DNA from 2 places in the Phyllobacterium sp. 22229 genome. Region 1 is predicted to be linked to the other one. Evidence: predicted binding sites of a transcription regulator. Region 1 holds the regulator's gene; the other holds the start of a gene.
The links. The regulator LexA, encoded in region 1, represses DNA repair genes until DNA is damaged. The targets are predictions, from matches to a motif close to TGTTCNNNNTGTGTTCNG.
Positions count from the first base shown of each region.

Region 2: the regulator LexA is predicted to act here: its motif matches at 1,230-1,247, upstream of ACTJJ7_RS02175 (Y-family DNA polymerase).

Region 1 is NZ_JBQEPA010000001.1:111,811-119,151, reverse strand. Features, by position in the region: gene ACTJJ7_RS00540 (ABC transporter substrate-binding protein) at 1-365, opposite strand, end outside; gene ACTJJ7_RS00535 (hypothetical protein) at 492-710, shown strand; gene ACTJJ7_RS00530 (substrate-binding domain-containing protein) at 786-1,814, shown strand; gene lexA (transcriptional repressor LexA) at 2,053-2,772, shown strand; gene ACTJJ7_RS00520 (ComEC/Rec2 family competence protein) at 2,766-5,051, opposite strand; gene gltX (glutamate--tRNA ligase) at 5,320-6,744, shown strand; gene gltA (citrate synthase) at 7,047-7,341, shown strand, end outside.
Region 2 is NZ_JBQEPA010000001.1:424,226-431,566, forward strand. Features, by position in the region: gene ACTJJ7_RS02175 (Y-family DNA polymerase) at 1-1,199, opposite strand, end outside; gene recJ (single-stranded-DNA-specific exonuclease RecJ) at 1,329-3,119, opposite strand; gene ACTJJ7_RS02185 (hypothetical protein) at 3,191-3,832, opposite strand; gene glpX (class II fructose-bisphosphatase) at 3,984-4,973, opposite strand; gene ACTJJ7_RS02195 (VOC family protein) at 5,191-5,853, opposite strand; gene ACTJJ7_RS02200 (homoserine dehydrogenase) at 6,017-7,333, opposite strand.

The DNA of each region.
Region 1 (7,341 bases):
ACGGTCTGGCTTTCGATGATCGAAGGGATGTGCTGGTCGATGACGTCCTTGGCGGCTTCCTTCAGGTCGAGGAACTGGTCGGCCAGCTGCGGCGCCCAGATCACGTCGGTGCGGTAGACGTCGATATCCGTATTCCCGGCGGCGAGCCACAGGCGGTACTGGCCGAAATTGTCGGAACTGTTGGCAGGCATGGCAACGATCGACACCTTGTTGCCGGTTTCCTTCTCGAACTGGTCAAGCTGCTTGCGCAGGAATTCGCGTCCATTGCCAGTGTCGCCGGATACAATCGCCAGATTGGCGGCAAAAGCCCCCGACGCCAGCAAGGTCGTGGTCAAAAGGGTCGCAATGAATGATTTGGCTTTCATGATTTCCTCCCAAAAATCTGACAGAATCGGCTGCCGCACATCGCAGCGATGCTTGGCTCCTCCTCAAAAACTCCTCCTGAAGCGCTTTGGAAATCATTTGAAACATCAAAATTCAAAGCGCTTTGAATGAAAAATGACAAAGCCCCTCCGGCCTGTCAAGCCGCAAATTGGCGGGATAAGCCGGATGCCTTGGCTGGCGGCGTCCTGATCAAACATATTGCATATAAATTACAATATATTATGCGAAATATCTCAACATGTGAATTCCCTGTTGGTGCACCGCTGAAACCGCATCTCGCCAACCAAAGATCACAATATCGCGAGCAATTACCCAAAGCGCTTTGAATTTAGGCTCTGGTTATGTTTAGTATTTGGAGTCATATCTGCATTGCCTGAATACACCGTATTGGATTGCGTGCCATGAAACTCAAGGAACTGGCTGAACAACTGGGCCTCTCGCAAACGACCGTCAGTCGCGCCCTGAACGGCTATCCCGAAGTCAACAAGGCCACGCGTGAGCGCGTCAGCCAGGCGGCGCAAAAATACGGCTATAGTGCCAATGCCAATGCCCGCCGCCTTGCCATAGGCCGTATCGGCGCCATCGGCATCCTGATGCCGCGCGACCGCAGCGAACGTTTCGGCCCGCATACGAGCGAATTCTTCTCCGGTCTGGCCGAACAGCTGTCGCAGCACGAAATGGACCTGCTGATGAGCCCGAGCATTAACAATGACGAGCTTGCGGCTTACCGGCGGCTGATTTCCAGCAAGCGCGTGGACGGCATCATCATCACCGGCCCCACCCTGATGGACGAGCGCGTGGCCATGCTGACGGAAGCGAAATTTCCCTTCGTGCTGCACGGGCGAACCAATATCGCCGCCCCGCATGCCTGGCTCGACATCGACAATGCCGGCGCCTTCCGGCAGGCGGCATCGCATCTGATCGATCTTGGCCACCGGCATATCGCGATGATTGACGGGCTGAAGGGCCATACGTTTTCCGAACACCGCGAAATGGGTTATCGCGAAGCGCTGGTCGAGCGCGGCATTGCCGTTGATCCGCGCTTCATCGTGCATGAACGTTTTTCCGACGAGACCGGTTTTCACGAGGCACAGCGGCTTTTGTCCTATACGCCGCATCCCACGGCTATTCTCGCCGGCTCGATGATGACGGCGCTCGGCATTTTCCGCGCCATCCGCTCAAAGGGCTACGAACTGGGCAAGGAAGTCTCCGTGATCGCCCATGACGACGTGTTTCCCTATCTCAATGCCAGCAACATGGTGCCGGCCATGACCACCACCCGGTCGTCGATCCGCTCCGCCGGGTCGCGTATTGCCGAGCTGCTGGTGCGTGTCCTCGACGGCGAACCGGTCGAGAACATCCACGAGATATGGCCCGTAGAACTTATCCTGCGCCAGTCGAGCGGTCCGCCCGTCGCCCCGCGCCGGTGACATCGCCTGGTCAAGCGTCTGCGCTCGGCGATTCGGACGAAAGCTGTCATGATACTGTGATATCCAATTGGAAACCGACGGAACAATGCCCCGAATGGGTGCATTTCTGCCCGCACATGCCCCGTAACCAAGCTTCCAGCATTGCCGCAACGGAATATTAAGCACTTGTAGAACAATGCTGGAACAGATAGTGTTTGTTCTGGTTTTGTTTTTCCGATTCCCTGCTAAAGGATCGCCGATGCTCACGCGTAAACAACATGAACTTCTTCTCTTCATTCATGAGCGTCTGAAGGAGACAGGCATTCCGCCATCCTTCGACGAAATGAAGGATGCGCTGGATCTGGCCTCCAAATCCGGCATTCACCGGCTGATCACCGCGCTGGAAGAGCGCGGCTTCATTCGCCGGCTTGCCAACCGGGCACGCGCGCTGGAAGTCCTGCGCCTGCCGGACTCCATCGCACCCGGCCTCAACAGCCAGAGAAAGTTCGAGCCGAGCGTCATCGAGGGCAGTCTCGGACGCAATGTGGCCCCGCCGAAACCGCAGCCGCGCGCCTCCAATGACATGGACATGCCTGCCAATGTCAGCATTCCCGTCATGGGCCGGATTGCCGCCGGTGTGCCGATTTCCGCCATCCAGAACCAGACCCACATGCTCAGCCTGCCGCCTGATATGATCGGCAGCGGCGAGCATTACGCGCTTGAGGTCAAGGGTGACTCGATGATCGAAGCGGGCATTTTTGACGGCGATACGGTTGTCATCAAGCGCGGCGACACCGCGAGCCCCGGCGAAATCATCGTGGCGCTGGTCGATGACGAGGAAGCCACCCTCAAGCGGTTTCGCCGCAAGGGTGCCTCGATTGCCCTGGAAGCGGCCAATCCTGCCTATGAAACGCGGATCTTCGGACCGGACCGCGTGCGGGTTCAGGGCAAGCTTGTCGGCCTGATCCGCCGTTACTGACCGTCCGCCGCGTCCCGTTCGGCATTGTTCGGGACGCCTTTGGCCGCATGGGCCTTGTGTGAACGCTCCGGCCGGTTGCGCGCCGCATTGGAATGGATGCGATAGCTGTTCCATGGCCGGTTGGGCGGACCTATCGCGAAGGTCAGACGGGCGGACAACAGCCTTTGCTCCAATGCTTCTGTGGCTTTCGATACATCCGTCAGGTCGCCCTGCCCTTGCGCAGCCGGGCCAAACCGGATTTCGGCGGCGCCGTTCAACGCCAGATCGCGGCGCGTGATCACCATCGGGCCGGGCACGGGGCAAGCGGCTTCGACACCGGCAAAGCCCAGCACGACAATATTGCCCGCGTTGCAGGCCGCATCCCGTTGCGCGGGATCATCCGTATAGGCAATGATGAGGCCGCCCGGTTCACGCGTGATACAGAGCTTTCCGGCGCATTCGAACGCGCCCTCCACTGCTACTTTGCCGCTTCCTGCCGGTTTGACGATCTGATCCAGCCCATAGCCCTGCCGCCAGTTGTCGAGGGTGAAGGCACCGCCCAGCGGGCGATTGATCATCAACGCCGTGCCATTGCGCGCACCGGCCAGCCGGCCATCCTCCGACAGGACGATATCCGGCAGCGCTGCGCGTGCCATGATCAGGGCGGCGGCAGCAAACAGCGGCAGGCTGCACAGGCGCAGCCATGATGACGGGAGAATGAGGATCACAAGCCCCACGCTCATCAGGATCAGGCTCGGCTGCGGCATCGGACCGGGATTGCCCGAGGGCGAGAGTGCCGCCACGTGATGGGCAATGAAGACCACGAGGTCGATGCCGCGTTCCATGACGGAAAATGCCAGAAAATCCAGATCGAACGGCATCAGCAGCAGCGCCAGTACGGCGAAGGGCATGACCAGAACCGAGACCGCGGGCAAGGCAAATGCGTTGCCGATCAGTCCAAGCGGCGCGGTATTGTTGAAATGGTAGGCGGCAAAGATCGCGCTGGCCGACCCGGCGACCAGAGATGTGAGGGCGATATCACTGACATGGTCGCCGATCCTGCCGGGCAATTGCAGCAAGAGGCCGCTGCGGGATGCACTCCGGGCATTCCGGGCGGTCCTGCGCGGCGACCACCAGCCGTAAAATGCGATCAGTGCGGCGGTGGCCGAGTAGGACATCTGGAAGCTTGGCCCCATCACCTCATGCGGCGCGATGGCGATGGTCACCAGAGCAGCCAGAGCGACATTGCGCAAAGACAAGGCGGCACGATCCGCCGTCATGGCGACAAGCATCACGCCGAGCATGACAAAGCTGCGCTGGGCCGCCACGTCCATACCAGAGAGCAGCAGATAGAACGCCGACGCCAGCAACGCCGCGCAGGCCGAAAACTTCTTGATCGGATAGCGCGCGGCGAAGTCCGGGAAAAAGGCCATGCCGGCACGCAGCGAGCCGATAACGATTCCGGCGACGAGCGCCATGTGCAATCCCGAGATGGAGAGGATGTGCGACAGGCCGCTCAGCCGCATGGCGTTGTTGGTGGCGTCGCTGATGCCATCGCGCTGGCCGGTGATCAGCGACGCGGCAATGGCTCCGGTTTCGCCGGGCATATGACCGGCAATGCGATCGGTCAGTGTCTGGCGCATTGTGGCAACCATGAGCAATGTTCTGGTCGTCAAATCAGCTGGTTCCGGCAGGGCAACCGCTTCGGGCCTGCCGAGAAAGAAGCCGCTGCCGCCGATGCCCCTGTAGTAATTGTGGAAGGCAAAGTCGTAATTGCCCGATCGCACCGGCCCGGATGGCGGGCGCAGATGCACCAGTCCGCGCAAACCGCCGCCTATGGCAGCATCCGCAGGCAGGGCGCGGGCCGAGACAACCAGCCTTGTCGGGGCATAGCGCAGTAGCGGGCGTTCCGTGGCTATCACATCCATCGTCACGCGCCAGCCGCCCCGCCCGGCACGGTTGATCGCGGCGATGCGGCCGGTCAGCCGCGTGGTGACGGCAGAACCGAGCATCGGCGTATCCAGACGCAGTGTTTCCAGCTTGGCGCAGAGCATGCCCGCCACAACCAGCAGGGCAGCTGAAAGGCACATCCCCGCCAGATGCCGTTCATGCGCCAGGAGCCGGAACCCGGCAAGGGCGGTCAATCCGAAGAGGATGGCGCTCAGCCGCGGTTCCGACGGCAGGCAGAAATAGACGATGGCGCCGCTGCCGGCAAAAACCGGAACAAACAGGAAAAGGCTGCCGCGATCATGGTCCTGCCAGAATGCCTGGGAGATTGCCGGAAGCAGATCACGCCCCAACCCAATACGCCAACGCAGCCTTGCCGACAGACTCACGCGTGGTGCGCCAACAGCATTATCCCGCGGCATTTGAGTCGCAATACCCGGCTCATCGTCCGCCGGACGATCAAAAAACTGCCGTTCACTCGTTTGTGTACTGGTGGCCGGCCCCTGCATTTGCCTCCAATTCTGCCTATGCCCTTGCACGACAGCGCTCCTATGCTACATCAACGCCAGATCAAATCGATTGGATGTTAGGCTAATGGCCGAGACGTCTGTTGGAGTCCTTATGTCGTCACCTGTTGTTACCCGTTTTGCACCCTCCCCGACCGGATACCTCCATATTGGCGGTGCTCGCACGGCCCTGTTCAACTGGCTCTATGCCAAGCACACCGGCGGGAAGATGCTGCTGCGCATCGAAGACACGGATCGCGAACGCTCCTCGGAAGCGGCTGTCACGGCCATTCTCGATGGCCTGAAGTGGCTGGGCCTTGATTGGGATGGCGATGCGGTGTCGCAGTATGAGCGCGCGCCCCGTCACCGGGAGGTTGCCGAGGAACTCGTTGCCAAGGGCAAGGCCTATTATTGCTATGCCTCACCGGCAGAGCTTGAGGAAATGCGCGAAAAGGCGCGCGCCGAGGGCCGCCCGCCGCGCTATGACGGCCGCTGGCGCGATCGTGATCCGAAGGAAGCCCCTGCGGGCCTCAAGCCGGTTATCCGCATCAAGGCACCGCAGGACGGCGAAACGCTCGTGCGCGACCTCGTGCAGGGCGATGTGCGCTTTCCCAACAAGGATCTCGATGATTTCATCATCCTGCGTTCCGACGGCAATCCGACCTACATGCACGCGGTTGTCGTCGATGACCATGACATGGGCGTCACCCACATCATCCGTGGCGACGATCACCTGACCAATGCGGCGCGTCAGGCCATCATCTATGATGCGATGGGCTGGGCTATCCCGGTCATGGGCCATATTCCGCTCATCCACGGTGCGGATGGGGCAAAGCTGTCGAAGCGTCACGGCGCGCTCGGTGTCGAGGCTTATCGGGCCATGGGTTATCTGCCTGCGGCCTTGCGCAACTATCTCGTCCGCCTCGGCTGGAGCCATGGCGACGACGAGATCATGTCCGACGCCCAGATGATCGAGTGGTTCGAGATTTCCGACATCAATCGCGGCGCATCGCGCTTCGACTTCCAGAAGCTCGAGGCGATCAACGGCCACTACATGCGGTTCTCCGCCGATGCCGATCTGGTCAAGGCGATGATCGACATCCTGCCTGAGATTGAGGGCGGCGCGGACATTCTGTCGCGGCTCAATGACCGGACCCGCCAGCAGTTGCTCGCGGCCATGCCCGGCCTGAAGGAGCGTGCCAAGACGCTGGTCGAACTGGCGGACAGTGCAAAGTACCTGTTTGCACAGCGCCCGCTGGCGCTGGACGAAAAAGCCGCAGGCCTTCTGAACGAAGAAGGCCTGGGCGTGCTTTCCGGCGTTTTCCCGGCACTATCGGCCGTCAATGACTGGACCGCCGAAGCCTTGGATGCGGCGGTGCGGGTTCATGCGGAAAACACCGGCCTGAAGCTGGGTAAAATTGCCCAACCCCTGCGCGCCGCGCTGACGGGAAGAGCAACATCTCCGGGGGTTTTCGATGTGCTGGCGGTGCTTGGCCGCGAGGAGTCGCTGGGGCGTATCGAGGACCGGATAAAAGGTTAATCCGCAGCCCTGACGGTGCATTTTTTGCATTGCAACATTGCGCCGTTCGGCTACGGTGTCGTGCCTGAGAAAATCAGGATAAAGACCTTGGAAAGAGGTCGAGGCTTTGGGCCAGTACGCTGAACGCAGAGGTCAGAAAATCACCTGCCTGGAAGGAACAACCTGTTTCAAAGGCATACTGGAATATGAAGTAACTCGTGTGCTTTCACTTCCGAAGTTCGACGAGAGTCTACTGCTCAAGCAGCGAACTTCGGAATGGTACACGGGATGTCAGCGGGAGCTGAAGCAAGAAAGGAACGGCAATGTCTGAGAATAGCGTCAACATCGATCTGAATGGTCACGAGTTTGCGTTACCGATTAAAAAAGGCACCATCGGACCTGATGTCGTGGACATTGGAACACTCTACAAGAACACGGGTGCATTCACCTACGATCCGGGTTTTACATCCACAGCCTCCTGCGAGTCGCAGATCACCTATATCGATGGTGACGAAGGCATTTTGCTGCATCGCGGCTATCCGATCGAACAACTCGCCGAAAAAGGCGACTTCCTCGAAACCTGCTATCTCCTGCTTTATGGCGAACTGCCGACAAAGA
Region 2 (7,341 bases), 310 kb from region 1:
CCGATGTAATTGCCGGGACCGGTCGTCAGCCCGAGATTGAGGGCCTTGGAGCCATGGCGCACCCGCACCTTGTCGAGCAGGTCCGAAACACGTTCCCATTGGCCTCGCTGCTCGGTCATCCCTCGCGTATCGAACAGATCAAGGCTTGCCTCCGTCTCGCCGGAAAGATCGTGCAGCACGACGGTGACCGAATTGACCTTCTTCATTTCACCCGCCTTGACCAGGTTCTCATGCAACCCATTGAGGCAATTGAGAAAACTATGATCATCCCGCGCCGGGCGGAACTGGCCTTCCACTGTCACACGGCTATCCCAGCGCGTGCCCACGGTATAGCTGAGCGCCCCGGCACGGTAATGCGATCGGCGCAAACGCCGCGCCGCACTGAGGCACAGCAGCCGCGCGCATTGCAGCACCTTGTCGGGCGCGCGCCAATCCGGCGGCAGATTGCGGCCGTGACCGAACATGCGCTTGACGGTCTCCGGCTTTTCCACGGCATAGCCATGCAGTGCCGCGACGAAACGCTCGCCTTCCACACTGTTCCAGATCGCACGGGCATGTTTGGGCGCCAGCGCCCAGAGACCACGCACATCGTTCACGCCGGACTGCCCGAGGCGCTGTTCCATTCCCTTGGAGATACCCGGCAAATCCTTCAGGCGAAGGTCGAACAGCCGTCCCGGCAGGTCGTCATGGCCGAGCACCACGCAGCCATCGGGCTTGTCCATCTCAGCGGCGATCTTGGCAAGCAGCTCGTTGACGGAAACGCCGATCGAACAGGTCAGCACCGCGCCCATTTCCTCGTGCAGCGCCCGCTTGATGCGCGCCGCCAAGCCGTGCGGGTCCCTGGCTTCGGAGGCCAGCAGCGTGCACGCCACCTCGTCAATCGAGCGCACGGCGGCAATTGGCACGCAGGTCTCGATGGTCGACAGAATCCGGTTGTGCAGCTTCACATAGACATCGGGCCGCGCTTCCAGAAACACAATATCCGGGCAGAGTTCGCGCGCATCGCGCACCGAGGTGCCTGTCTTTATGCCGAAGGGTTTTGCTTCGCGGCTGGCGGCAATGACGCTTGTATGCGGCGAATCCAGCGGTACCACCGCGACGGGCCGGTTGCGCAGCGCCGGATTGAGCTGCTGCTCGGCACTGGCAAAAAAGCTGTCAAAATCCAGATAGAGCTTTTCCAGATGGGTTGGTTTACGCATGGGCCACGGGGTCTGTTCTCGTTGCAGAATGAGAACAAAAATAGAACATACAGCCATTCAATGCAAACTGAATCAGAAAATGCCGCAATCCCTGCTGACACCGGGCTGTGGAGCCTCAACAGCGAGGGGTCAGGCCCGCGCCGCATCCATGATGCGGAACTGCGTGGTTGTCGAGCCGTTCCAGTGGTTCAAGGCCAGATTGCCCGCCACATGCATGGATTGGCCGAGATTGGCGAAGAGGAAATCACCCAGCGGCCCGCCCGTTGCACGAAAGGCAATGGCGTTGATGCGCTTGCCGTCGGCACCCGCCAGCGTCGCCTTGACATGGTTCGTGCCGACAGTGCGCGCATCGACGAGCCGGTGGTGCGGCAATGCCAGCACCGGTTGCGGATGGCCGGAACCAAACGGCCCCGCCCGTTCCATGGTCTCGTAGAGCGGCACCGTCGCGCCGGATGCGCTGAGCGCTCCGTCAATGGCCAATGACTGGTTCGCGCGCAGCTGGCCAACCATTTCGGCCGCCTGCTCCTCGAAGAAGGCCCGCAGCGCGCCCATCTTGCCGCGCTCCACCGTGATGCCGGCCGCCATGGCATGGCCGCCGCCTTTGACCAGCAGCCCGGCATCGACGGCGCTGCGCACCAGTTTTCCCAGATCAAACCCGCTGATCGAACGGCCGGAACCGCTGCCGGTTCCATTGACGTTGAAGGCGATGGCAAAGACCGGGCGCCGCGCCCGCTCCTTCAGCCGGGCCGCGATCAGGCCGACAATGCCCGGATGCCAGTCGTCGCTGGCGGTCACCAGAACGGCAGGTCCGCCGCCGCTCGACATTTCCAGCATGGCTTCGGCTTCCGCCTGCTCCAGCATGATGGTTTCCATCGCCTGCCGCTCGGTGTTGAGCCGGTCGAGTTCGGCGGCAATCCGCGCCGCCTCGTTCGGATCATCCAGCGTCAGCAGCCGCGCACCGAGCCCGGCATCGCCGATGCGCCCGCCCGCATTGATGCGCGGACCGATGAGATAGCCGAAATGAAAGGCGCTGAGCGGTTCGCCAATGCGCGAAACCCGCGCCAGGGCGGCCAGCCCGGCATTCTGCTGCGCCCGCGCGACGAGCAGGCCCTTGACCACGAAGGCACGGTTGAGTTCCTTCAGCGGCACCACATCGCACACGGTGGCAAGCGCCACCAGATCGAGCATCGACAACAGATCAGGCGCCAGCGTTCCCGTCGCAATGCGCTGCGCGCGCAAGGTGCGCAGAACCTGCACCAGGGTGAGGAACACCACACCGGCTGCGCAGAGATGGCCCTGCCCGGACAGATCGTCCTCGCGGTTGGGATTGACCACCGCCGTGGCTGCGGCAGGCAGCTCGCCGCCGACCTGATGATGGTCGAGCACCACCACATCGGCACCCGCTTCGCGCGCAGCCTCGATGGCCGCCGCACTGTTGGTGCCGCAATCCACCGTCACGATCAGCGAGGCGCCGTTCTGCGCCAGTTCGCGCATGGCCTGCGGATTGGGCCCATAGCCCTCGAAAATCCGGTCGGGGATATAGATATGGTTGGCAACGCCGTAATGGCTGAGAAAGCGCGAGAGAATGGCCGACGAACAGGCGCCATCCACATCGTAATCGCCGAAAATCGCCACCTTTTCGTGCTTGCCGATGGCCTGTGCGATACGAGCGGCTGCCTTTTCCATATCGGTCAGCGATGCGGGATCGGGCATCAGGCCCTTGATGGTCGGGTCCATGAAAGCGGGCGCATCGTCAACGCCGACGCCGCGCCCGGCGAGAACGCGGGTGACGAGATCGGGAAAACCATGGTTCTGCGCCATGGCGAGCGCAATATTGGCTTCACGCGGCCCCAGCCGGTCAATCCATTTCAGACCGGTTGCAGAATGTTCAACGCCGAGGAAAAGCCGTTCTGGTGCCATGCAAGGGTTCAATCATCCGGCAGCGCCGAATGCAATGCTCCGAACGATCTATCCGGTGCACAAACCCGCAATTACTGTGGGGCCGCCGCGGGCGCAGCCTGACCATTGACCGGCGGCGTGCCCAGATCATTCATCGTCGTGGCAATCGAGGTCGCAAAATCGGCAAGGCTGCGCTCGGCCGCGTCCTTGCTGCCCTTGGCATAGTTGGCGGCGGGCTGGATCAGCAGATAGCGGCTGTGCATGCCGACCACGCAAACCAGGAAGGCGTGCTTCTCCTGTGCCGCATCGGCGGTCACGCACGGCATGGCCCGGCCGGCGCTATAGGGCAGCGTTGTCTGCACCGCGATTTCACCGGGCTGGGTCGAATGGTACTGGGTGGCCTTTTCAAAGAGATCGCGCACGACGGGATCGTCGGCACCGTCCTTGATCGGGTAAGCGGCATCCTTGTTGCTGGCCCGCACGCCCGCCATCGTGACCGTCGCCCTGGCGTCAACGGCTTCATACTCGGCCGTCACGGTGAAATCCTGCGGATTGACGCTGTGTTTGACCAGCGTAAAGGGTCCGACCATCTGCGGAAACCGGTCGGCAATCGAATTGGAACGATAACCTTGAATGAGATCAAGGTAAGGGTCCTGCGCAAAGGCACTGGTCAGCGGGCCCAGAAGAACGAGCGTTGATACAAGGCAACCGGTTATTTTCGTTCGGATATTCATGGCTGTTCCACCGATCTGAACTCCCGCTGTGAAAATACCTCAAAAAGCATGGCCTCAATAGGGCATTTCCTATTGAGGCATGAACGCAGTTAATAAAATGCCCTGCGGATCAGCTGACCCGCAGGGCAAAAAGTGATTTGGTTCAGGCGACTTACTGGAACTTCGTCATATCCTGATGCTTCGCCTTGATCTCGCGCACGGTCTGCGAATGCGAGCGCATGACGATCGTGTGGGTCTGGATGTAGTCGCGCGCGAACTTGACGCCGGAGAGCATGTTGCCATCGGTAACACCCGTGGCCGCGAACAGCACATCGCCCTTGGCCATTTCTTCCATGGTGTAGATCTTCTTCGGATCGCTGATGCCCATCTTGGCGGCGCGGGCAATCTTGTCATCGCTGTTGAGCTGCAAGCGGCCCTGCATCTGGCCGCCGATGCAGCGCAGAGCCGCTGCGGCAAGAACGCCTTCCGGGGCACCGCCGATGCCGATGTAGATATCGATGCCGGTTTCGTCGGGATCGGTCGTGTGGATCACCCCGGCGACGTCGCCATCACCGATGAGACGGATGGAAGCGCCGGTTGCACGCACTTCCTCGATCAGGCGCGCATGGCGCGGGCGGTCCATGATGCAGGCGGTGATTTCATTGACCGGAACGCCCTTGGCTTTGGCCACAGCAGCAATATTTTCTGCCGCAGGCGCGTCGAGCTGGATGATACCGGCGGGATAGCCCGGTCCGACGGCAATCTTTTCCATGTAGACGTCGGGCGCGTAAAGCAGGTTGCCCTTTTCGGCAATGGCGATGACGGCGAGCGAGTTGGGCAGGTTCTTGGCGCAGATGGTGGTGCCTTCAAGCGGATCAAGCGCAATGTCGACCTCGGGGCCTGTGCGCGTGCCGACTTCCTCACCGATGTAGAGCATCGGCGCTTCGTCACGCTCGCCCTCGCCGATGACAACGGTACCGCTGATGGGAAGACGATTGAGTTCCTGGCGCATGGCATCCACGGCGGCCTGATCGGCGGCCATTTCATCGCCGCGCCCGCGCAGACGTGCGGCGGCAACGGCGGCACGCTCGGTCACGCGGACAAGCTCAAGGGTCAAAATACGGTCGAGGCCCATCGAAGTCTGGTCAGAAGTTTTCGGCATAATCTATCCTGCGTTCGTGTGGGAGTTACCCTTTTGCGGATCAACAGGGCACTTCCTAGCATTGCTGTGCAAACCTTTTGTCAAAGTCGCAGAGCAGCGGCAAGACCCCGCCGGCAGGAAAGTGCCTTCACCGAAAAAGCTAATCGATTAAACGGGGTAGCTACCGTTCACGAAGCAATACAAGCCTTTTACAAACGGTCATATGCGGCAGGGAAAACTACAGGGATACCAGCGTCGTCCATTCGGAGAGCGAACTGGTGCGGGCGCGCACGGGCGCATCGATCCCGATCATTAGCGGCGCCCGCGCCGCATGCCTGTCAAGCGTGGGAAACCACAGGCGGTTCCTGTCGACAAGGATCAGCAGGCCATCCGTATCGCCCGCCGGGGCAAAGGCCTTCGTCTGCGGCGGGAAAGCCGGCAGGCCGAAATCCGCCGCCAGCGCATCGATGGTTGCCTTGACGTTGTCGACGGCAAAGCCAACCTCGGCAATGGAAAAGGGCTGCAACCCGACAAATGGCAGCCCGCTATACTCATCATGGGCAATGTACTCCAGGATGATGCCTTCCGGGCCGATGAAATAGAGCGAGCGCGAGTGCCAGCCATCCGGCCCGCCGACCACATCTGAATCGCCGACGGAAATCAGCGTGGCGCGCTTGCTCAGCCAGTCCCTGATCCGGCCGAATTTCGTCGGCGCAATGCCAAATGCCAGGTGATGCACACCGCTGAAAGCCTCGCCCTTTTCCATGATGAGACGGCTGTAACCGATGGTTACCGCCGCATGTCCGGCATGCTCGTCGACGGGAAACTGCAATACGTCGCGATAGAAGGCCGCAGCGGCGGCCAAATCCTGCACGGTGATGCGCGCGGAGAGAATTTTCATGTCCTGGATCCCTGGAAATCATGAGATCCGGCGACCGTAATTCCTCAACCATGGTTGAGGTCAACAGCAACAAACAATTGTTTTTTAAAATTTTATTCGGGAAAGCAAAACGCCACCCCGGTATCTCCGGGGTGGCGCTGGCTTTTCAAGAGGACCGGGCGTATCAGCCGGCGCGTTCGATGCGGATCATCTGCGGCTTATCCGTGGAATGACCATCCTTGACGATGCCCTCAAGCGCTTTCTTGACTGCCGCCTCGGTGGTTTCGTGGGTAACGAGGATGACCGTCTTGGTGGCATCCGGGTGATTCACGGCACTCTGGCGCTGGACGATGGATTCCAGCGAAATCTCATTGTCGGCCATGCGCTTGGCAATCGCCGCAAAGACGCCCGCGCGGTCATGCACGGTTAGGCGGATGAAGTATCCGCCCTCGTGCGAACGCATTTTGGCGCGTTTGTACGGAGCCAGCGCCTTTGCCGGCGTGCCGAAGACGGGGCCATGCTGAAAGCCCGGACGGCTCTTGGCGATATCGGCGAGATCACCGATAACCGCCGATGCGGTTGCCGCACCGCCCGCCCCCGGACCCGACAACAGCAATTCGCCGAGAAGATCGGTTTCAATGGCCACCGCATTGGTTACGCCATGCACCTGCGCAATCACCGATTCGACCGGCACCATGGTCGGATGCACGCGCTGTTCGATGCCGCTGTCGGTCTTCAATGCGACGCCAAGCAGCTTGATGCGGTAACCGAGTTCATCGGCGGCCTTGATATCGGCCAGCGAGATATTGCTGATCCCTTCGAGATAGATATCGTCGGCGGCAATCTGCGTGCCGAAGGCAAGGCTGGTCAGGATCGCCAGTTTGTGCGCCGTGTCATTGCCCTCGATATCGAATGTCGGATCGGCTTCCGCATAGCCGAGACGCTGGGCGTCGGCGAGGCAATCCTCGAAGGAAATGCCTTCGTCCCACATCCGCGTCAGGATGTAGTTGCAGGTACCGTTCATGATGCCGTAGACGCGCGACACGGTATTGCCCGTCAGAGATTCGCGCAGGGCCTTGATAACGGGAATACCGCCAGCCACCGCCGCTTCGAAGTTGAGCAGGACACCTTTTTCCTCGGCGATCTTGGCGAGAGAAACACCGTGCTTGGCCAGAAGCGCCTTGTTGGCGGTGACCACATGCCGTCCCGACTTGAGCGCCGCCTCGACGGCAGCGCGCGCCGGACCTTCGTCGCCGCCGATCAGCTCGATGAACACGTCGATATTGTTCGACTTGGCCAGGGCAACCGGATCGTCGAACCAGGTGGCTGACGAGAAATCCACGCCGCGATCCCGCTTGGCATCACGGGCGGACACGGCGGTGACGATGATTTCCTTGCCGCACTGACGGGTGAGCATGTCGCCCTTGTCCCGCAAAATTTTCAGGACCGAGGCACCAACAGTGCCCAGTCCGGCGATTCCCACGCGCAGCGCATCACTCATCGTTCATT